DNA from 2 places in the Solibacillus sp. NPDC093137 genome. Region 1 is predicted to be linked to the other one. Evidence: a T-box and tRNA genes for the amino acid it is inferred to sense, from the RefSeq annotation. Region 1 holds a T-box; the other holds one or more tRNA genes.
What was found. A T-box is a leader RNA that pairs with one kind of tRNA and senses whether it is charged. The one in region 1 lies ahead of cysS (cysteine--tRNA ligase), so its partner is inferred to be a tRNA-Cys.
Positions count from the first base shown of each region.

Region 1 (4,436 bases):
GACGAAAACAGTTCGCGTTCGTTATGCACCATCGCCAACAGGATTTTTACATATCGGTGGCGCACGTACAGCTTTATTCAACTATTTATATGCAAAACATCACAACGGTACTTTTGTAGTACGTATTGAAGATACAGATATTGAACGTAATGTAGAGGGTGGAGAAGCTTCTCAACTTGATAACTTACGCTGGTTAGGCATTATGCCGGATGAGTCGATTGATATCGGAGGTCCATATGCACCTTACCGTCAAATGGAGCGTCTTGATATTTATAAAGAGCATGCAGAAAAAATGCTGGAAAACGGACAAGCTTATAAATGTTTCTGTACTTCAGAAGAGCTTGAAGCATCACGCGAAAAACAAAAAGCACAAGGTGTTGCTGCACCTGCATATGATGGGAAATGCCGTCATTTAACAGCCGAGGAAGTTGCTGAAAAAGAAGCTGCTGGTATCCCGCACACAATTCGTATGCGTGTTCCTGAAAATGTTACGTATCAGTTCACTGACTTAGTTCGCGGTGAAGTATCGTTCGAATCAAAAGATATCGGCGACTGGGTACTTGTAAAAGCAAACGGTATCCCAACTTACAATTATGCGGTAGTGCTGGATGACCACTTCATGGAAATTACACATGTATTCCGTGGGGAAGAGCATTTATCAAATACTCCAAAACAAATGATGATTTTTGACGCATTCGGATGGGAATATCCGCAATATGGTCATATGACATTAATCGTAAATGAAGATCGTAAAAAATTATCAAAACGTGATGAGTCAATCATCCAGTTCGTTACACAATACAAGGACCTAGGCTACTTACCGGAAGCGATGTTTAACTTCTTTGCATTACTTGGCTGGTCACCTGAGGGAGAAGAAGAAATCTTCTCACATGACGAATTTGTAAAGCTGTTTGATGAAAAACGCTTGTCAAAATCACCATCAATGTTCGATAAAACAAAATTAACATGGATGAACAACCAATATATTAAAAAAATGTCTCATGAAGAGGTAGTTGCTTTAGCATTGCCACATTTACAAAAAGCAGGTTTACTTCCAGAAGAGCTATCGGAAGAGCAACATGCATGGGCTTCTGATTTAATCGCACTTTACCATGAGCAAATGAGCTTCGGGGCAGAAATCGTAGAATTATCGAGCCTATTTTTCACAGAAGAAATTGCATATGATGAAGAAGCAAATGAAGTGTTAACTGGTGAAACTGTGCCGGCTGTTATGGCTTCATTTAAAACTCAATTAGAGGCTTTAGAATCTTTTGATGCCGCTTCAATTAAAGCAGCGATTAAAGCTGTGCAAAAAGAAACAGGCGTAAAAGGTAAGAATCTGTTTATGCCAATCCGCGTTGTGACAACTGGTCAAACACATGGTCCGGAATTGCCGAATGCCATCGCTTTAATCGGCAAGGAAAAAACAATTGCTCGTGTTGAAAAATTTGCAGAGTAATTCATTTTTGAGAATTTGGAAATAACTACAGAATTCTTTGAATGGATATAATGATTGATTTTTCTGAAAATAGATGTAAAATGAATGTAAATTCCATAATGATAGCACGTTGAGAAGGAGAAGTACGCTGCGCACCCCTTATTAGAGAGGATCACCACCGGCTGAAAGTGATCCAGGTTAAGGCAAAGCTGAAATGCACCTTTGAGTATTTAACTGAACTTGAAGTAGGTTAAATCGATTTGTCCACGTTACAGGACTTCAAGCGGAAAAAGTATGGCTACTTTTTCAACCAGAGTGGAACCGCGCATCTAGCGTCTCTGTCACCTTCTTGAGGTGATGGAGGCGTTTTTTATTTAAATTACAAATTAACCCAATGAATATTTAAAGAGTACAATGAAAAAGGAGAGGCAATATGACGATTCAAATTTTCAATTCGTTGACAAGACAAAAAGAACCATTTATTCCGTTGGAGGAAGGTAAAGTAAAAATGTATGTATGCGGACCAACTGTATACAATTACATTCATATTGGAAATTCCCGCCCGGTAATCGTCTATGATACAGTACGCCGCTATTTACAATATGCAGGTTATGAAGTGAAATTCGTTTCGAACTTTACCGATGTAGATGACAAAATTATTAAAGCAGCGAATGAGTTAGGCGAAGAAACTTCTGTATTAACAAATCGTTTTATTGCTGCTTATTTTGAAGATATTACAGCACTGGGATGCCAAAAGGCGGATGCGCACCCTCGTGTAACAGAGCATATGGATGATATTATCGCGTTTATTAAAGTGCTGATCGACAAAGGCTATGCATATGAATCCCAAGGCGATGTTTATTACCGTACACGTAAATTTAATGGCTACGGAAAGTTAAGTCACCAATCAATTGATGATTTAAAAGTTGGAGCGCGTATTGAAGCGGGCGAGAAAAAAGAAGACCCATTGGATTTCGCGTTATGGAAAGCTGCAAAAGCAGGCGAAATTAAGTGGGCATCACCATGGGGAGAAGGACGTCCGGGATGGCATATTGAATGTTCTGTAATGGCACGTGAGCACTTAGGTGATACAATCGATATTCACGCAGGCGGACAGGATTTAACATTCCCTCACCACGAAAACGAAATTGCCCAATCCGAAGCGCATAATGATAAAACGTTTGCGCGTTATTGGATGCATAATGGCTATATTAATATTGATAATGAAAAAATGTCGAAATCATTGGGTAACTTTATATTAGTGAATGATATCCGCAAGCAAATCGACCCGCAAGTGTTGCGTTTCTTTATGCTGTCAGTTCATTACCGTAACCCGATTAACTTCGCTCAGGATTTAGTGGAAGCAGCGAAAAGCGGTTTGGACCGTATTCGTACATCCTATACGAATGTCGAGCACCGTCTAACATCTTCGGCAAGTTTAGGGGATAACAGCGAGCAGTGGCTTGAAAAAATTAGTCAGATAAAAGTTGATTTCGAAAATGCGATGAACGATGACTTTAATACAGCAAATGCGGTTTCAGCATTATTTGAACTTTCCCATATCGCCAATGTGTATTTAAACGAAGCCAATACGGATAAAGAAGTATTACAGGCAATTTTAACGATGTTTGATACAATTGGAAATGTACTAGGTATTCATATAAAAGTAGAAGCAGGATTACTCGATGAAGAAATCGAGGCATTAATCGAGGAACGTAACCAAGCCCGTAAAGATCGTGATTTTGCTCGTTCAGATGAAATCCGCGACCAACTGCTGGGCATGGATATTGTTCTTGAGGATACTCGTCAAGGTACACGCTGGAAACGAGGTCAGTAAATGCAAAATTTAACACCACATGATGTCATACAGCTAAATGCACTGGCGCTCGCTTATATGGGCGACGCCGTGCTTGAGCAAAGAATTCGGGAACATTTAATATTGTCGGGCCGTGCAAAGCCTAACACATTGCATAAAGAAGCGACGAAATACGTTTCGGCCAAGTCCCAGTCCAATATTGTACATCGCATGATTGATGAGAATTATTTAACAGAAGAAGAGCAAGCTGTTTTCCGTAGAGGACGCAATGCCAAATCAGGATCTGTTCCGAAAAATACAGATGTCCGAACATATCGTAATAGCTCTGGATTTGAAGCGGTTTTAGGCTTCTTATTCCTTAGCAAAGAACATCATCGCGCAAATGAAATAATCGATTACGCAATCGAAATTGTCGAACAGGCAAAAGGAGTGTAACTATGGCAGAGAAAAGACAGCAAAATCGTAAACCAAAAGATTTTAAAGGTCGCGATAAAAAAGCAGATACTTTTAAAACTCAGGAGAAAAAGCAACAAGAAAAGCCGCAATCTGCCCAGGAAGAGCTATCAGGAGAAATGATTGCAGGAAAAAATCCGGTACTTGAGGCACTTCGCGCAGGCCGAGAAATCAATAAGTTATGGATTGCTGAAGGCGTTAAGAAAACAGGTGTGCAGGAGCTAATGGACTTAGCGAAAGAACAAGGTGTCCTCGTACAGTTTGTACCAAAGCAAAAAGTCGATAAACTTGCAGAAAACCATCAGGGAATCGTGGCATCAGTCGCGGCATATGACTATGCAGAATTGGACGATCTATTTGCCGCAGCGAAGGCAAAAAGCGAAGACCCGTTCTTTTTAATACTGGACGAGTTGGAAGATCCGCATAACTTAGGTTCGATTATGCGTACAGCAGATGCGATCGGTGCACATGGTATCATTATTCCAAAGCGTCGCGCAGTCGGTTTAACAGCAGTTGTTGCTAAAGCTTCAACAGGTGCTATCGAGCATGTACCTGTTGTACGTGTAACCAATTTAGCCCAAACGGTGGATGAGCTAAAAGAACGCGGTGTATGGATTGCCGGAACAGATGCAAAAGGTTCTGCAGATTATCGTAAAATGGATGCAACATTACCGCTTGCATTAATTATTGGTAGTGAAGGTAAGGGAATGAGCCGTCTTTTGAAAGATA
Region 1 covers NZ_JBNNVH010000007.1:108,322-112,757, forward strand. Annotated here, with positions in the region: gene gltX (glutamate--tRNA ligase) at 1-1,459, shown strand, start outside; T-box leader at 1,560-1,781, shown strand; gene cysS (cysteine--tRNA ligase) at 1,872-3,275, shown strand; gene ACQKN3_RS17755 (Mini-ribonuclease 3) at 3,276-3,689, shown strand; gene rlmB (23S rRNA (guanosine(2251)-2'-O)-methyltransferase RlmB) at 3,827-4,436, shown strand, end outside.

Region 2 (4,436 bases), on a different contig from region 1:
GCAAATTTACTTATTTTAAAGGTTTTAAACCATAAAGGCAGCGGCACAACAGAATCGTTGGTTAAAGCCATCGATTATGCCGTAAATTGGATAGGACCTAACAATGAGAAGGTTAATATATTATCTTTATCATTAGGATTATCATCTTCTAATGAAATCCTACATAATGCGATAAAACAAGCACTGGATAATGATATTGCTGTTGTTGTTGCCTCCGGTAACGAAGGGGATGGGGATTTATCAACTGACGAATATTCTTATCCTGCAGGTTATGAGGAAGTGATTGCTGTCGGTGCAATTGATACTAATTTTGCCTTAGCTAGCTTTAGTAATACTAATAAAGAAGTGGATATTTATGCTCCAGGGATTGATATTAAATCTACTTATTTAAAAGATAATTTTGAAAGTTTATCCGGAACTTCAATGGCAGCTCCTCATGTTTCAGGTGCTTTAGCTTTATTGATTAACAAATATGAAAATTTAAACAAAAAAAAGCCAACTGAACAAGAATTATTTGATTATTTAATGCAGCACACGACTAAAGTAAAAGTGGGAGATTATGGACAGACAATTTCTATACTTAACCTTGCGCTAGACGTTAATTTAGAGGATGAAACTAATGATAACTTTGAAGAAGATACTTTAGATAAATCGTTACTACTTAAATGTTTTTGTGAAGCTCGAAAAACACAGGCTTTCTTTACACAATGTTTGAGTGAACAATCTTCAGAAAAAGAAAGGGAATTTTTAATATCACTAATTAAAGAATCTGCATCCACAGCCTCATATATAAAAATGTGTGCGAAAGAGTGTGATTATTTGTAAAATTATGTTAGAATAACTAATATATATGCCCATGTCTTCCTCATTGGAAAATAAATAGTTTTACACACACTTAAGAACGTGCGCTCTGAAAAAAATAAGAGTGATACGCTTTTTTTACACACATTACAGAACATACGTTCTTAAACAGGGGGATTTTACTGGTGAATAAATGGAATGAAGAGAAAATTAGACAATTCGAGACAGAAAATTCTGAATTCTTAAAGAATAACTTGGTTGTTTCCTTTCTTAACACATCTCAAAATAAAGAAGTGTATTTGGAGACAATATCAAATCCAACACCTGAAAATATGAAAAAATTAGATATTTTATTTAAAGATTTCTATTTTAATATTCGATTTGTTTCACATATTTCCACAACGCTGAAATTCAACTCAATAAATTACGATAAACGAGCAAAACTGATCCAAGCCAGATTTCTTACAACACTTGATGCGGCAATTAATCCATTGGAAGGTGAGCCAACAACCTTTGGTGATTTAGTAGCTGACGAAAAAGCAGAGACCTTTTTTGAAAGGGCCATTTCAAATGGAAGTCTCGAACATCAAATTACTAGTCCTCTACTAAATGATGCCTATAAGTCCTTGACAACAAAGCAAAAAGAGATTATTAACCTTGCTTATGTTGAAGGACTAAATGATACAGAAATTGGTTTGATTTTAAATAAAACGCAACAGGCAGTTTCTAAAGCGCATAAAAAAGCATTAGAAAAATTGCTACATTACATTAACAGCCACAAATAGTGTGGCTGTTAATGTAAAAAAAAGAGAAGGGGGATTTATTCTTTATGGTGACAGAGCCAACTGATTGGGTAATGATTATAGGGAACTTTGGGTTTCCTATTGCAATAACAATGTATCTTTTTATTAGATTCGAAAAGAAAATAGAAAAATTGGAGTTAAGTATTAGTAAATTATCTGATGTTATTAGAGAGTTTAGAAGGGATTGAACAAATAAATGACACAAGATTTAAAAGCACTTGTAGAAAAATCTAAAAATGATGACAAAGCTTTATTATCGGTAATAAATTATTTTGAACCGAAATTAAAACATCACCTATATCAAACACATCCATTTCATAGAGAAGATCTTCGTCAGGACTTAATGATTAAACTAATACAAACCATAAGAAAATATGATGTAGAGTCTGTTCCTGGTTTTTGGGATATGAAACAAAAGTATAATGAATCAAAAACCAATGAAAAAAAATTTATAAATAAATTTAAATAAAAGTTGTTACTTTTAATACTTTTTCTTCTTTAACTAATATAACTAATATGGTGGCATAGCCAAGTGGTAAGGCAAAGGTCTGCAAAACCTTCATCCTCGGTTCGAACCCGAGTGTCACCTTTTAAAACAAATTTAGGGGGATAAATTTTATGGAAATCATCGTTTACTCTAGTAAAAGTTGTGGACATTGTTCAAACCAAAAGGACTTTTTAAATAAAAATGGCATTGCTTTCGAGGAAAGAGATGTTAACAATAACGAACAATACTTTAAAGAGTTTAAAGCATTAGGTGGGGTAGGAGTACCACTTACTCTATTGAAGGAATCAGGAGAAACTAAAGCTGTAATTAGTGGATTCGATAAGCAAAAACTTTCAGAAATTTTAATTCCACAATAAAATACAAGCATTAGTTTCAAATTTAACCCACTATTAAAGTGGGTTTTTTTATATCCGCGCCGTATTAAGTAGAACGTGGTGATTTATCAATATTTTATTTATTCTCCAACCTTGTCTTTTATCCAACAATCACTTATAATTTAACTATTATTTTTTACTTTAACTTATTATGTAGACCGATGTTTCTAACATTCGTGTTATACGACTTTGAACTTACAAACAGCCTATGGGTTGAACTAACGAAATCTATTTACAGGATAAATGTGTCCTTTTATAGATTTAACTGTTCTTTTCCATCTGCTGTTTTTTTTTGTCCTCATTTTTAGCCAATTAAAGCCCGTATAAGAGAAAGTAATTGCTGCCCAAACATTTTGACTACAAGTTTGTTAATCGTTAATTAGAAGGTAGCTTAACGTAAAAAATAGGTATTCATATGTAAAACGCTACTTATTTTAGGAGGAATTTAAAATGACAGAAGTAAAAGTATTAATCAAACCATTTGAAGTAATTGAGGACCAGATTATTGAATTAGCAACTTTTCAATATTATGCATATGTTGATCACCAGTTTTATTACGACTATGCGACATTGGAAGATTTAAATAATCGTGGCAAATTCGGTGTAAGGGCAGGGGATTTAAGGTTATTCAATATAGATACAAATACTATTGAGAATTTCCCCATCTATACAAAGCAATTCGTAAAGAACACTCCCCCTAATTTCTGCATCACACTAACCGACACTCGGCCTAACTCCAAACAAAAGGTTCCACTTGACCTATTTGATACTATTCACATTAACTATTCAGAACTGGATATTTATGAAGAAGAAAGCAGCAGCTTGATTGCTTACAAGAATGTACATACAGGTCAACTAACTTATTACACAAGAGAAACTCAAAGCCAAATAACAACTATCAATACGTATAAAACATATGTGTACGGATTCTTACCGCTAAGTATTCGTGTTGATGAAAAGGTTGATAAGCAGACAGAACATCACTATGAAGGTGCCGTGTTAACAGTACGAATTTACCGAGAATACTTTAAGTCGCGTAACCAAAAGAAATACCATTTTAGACGTTTCTACAAAGATGTGGAAATACCTATTATGTATGACTATGGCTTTGCCGACCATCCATTTGTCAAAATCAATATGAACTATGACAGTGCGTATAATTTTAAAGAATTGAGTAAATCGAACTTATTAAAAGAAGTCTTTGCTGATGAAATATTAGAAGATCCGCGCAAAAACTGGATTGACTAAACCATTCAACAGCTCACAAAAGGAAACGGTCCATATTTATCGGTGCCACAACTATCAGGAGGAATTATTATGTATAACATTAAAGACGAAGTTGTAACGAAAACATTTGAGGTAACACCTGCAGCAGCTCTAGAATTTGCCGACAATCAGCATTATGTCGTTATAGATTATTCGTTCAATATGAATTTAGAGGAATATAAAGAGCAATCAGACGTGGGTAATGTAGGCATTGAGGGCGGCACATTGTATCTGTACAATCTTGAATCGCAAACTATCGAAAACTTTACATTATGGACTAACGACTTTGATGAAGAGCATAACATACCACAATTTTATGTATGTTTACCTGACCCAGAGGACGACGATGAATTAATTGACTATGATTTAAAGGGCAATTTCGATATTGAATACTGCGAATCTCGGATTTCTACGGATGTTGCTGTGTGCGGTTTTATCAATAAAACTGACGGCAACTTTTTTTATTTCCTAGATTCTGATGTGCAAAGTAATCTTGGTGAAACGCCTTTCCAAGACGGAAATGTTCATTTCAAGCTAGTAGCAAGAAGGGTGTTCTCGAAAATCAATGATTTAAATGAAAGAGAGACCTTTATTGAACTAATGGTTTACAAGGTTGCTACTGAGTATCCACATTTTTGGATCTGCCCGAAAGATTACGCGCCAAAAGTTGAAATAGATGAAGAG
Region 2 covers NZ_JBNNVH010000004.1:90,081-94,516, reverse strand. Annotated here, with positions in the region: gene ACQKN3_RS14685 (S8 family peptidase) at 1-825, shown strand, start outside; gene ACQKN3_RS14680 (sigma factor-like helix-turn-helix DNA-binding protein) at 987-1,586, shown strand; gene ACQKN3_RS14675 (YvrJ family protein) at 1,631-1,792, shown strand; gene ACQKN3_RS14670 (helix-turn-helix domain-containing protein) at 1,801-2,073, shown strand; tRNA gene ACQKN3_RS14665 (tRNA-Cys) at 2,123-2,193, shown strand; gene ACQKN3_RS14660 (glutaredoxin family protein) at 2,223-2,468, shown strand; gene ACQKN3_RS14655 (hypothetical protein) at 2,937-3,734, shown strand; gene ACQKN3_RS14650 (hypothetical protein) at 3,804-4,436, shown strand, end outside.
Region 2: it has a tRNA-Cys gene. The T-box ahead of cysS (cysteine--tRNA ligase) is inferred to sense a tRNA for this amino acid. The anticodon was not compared.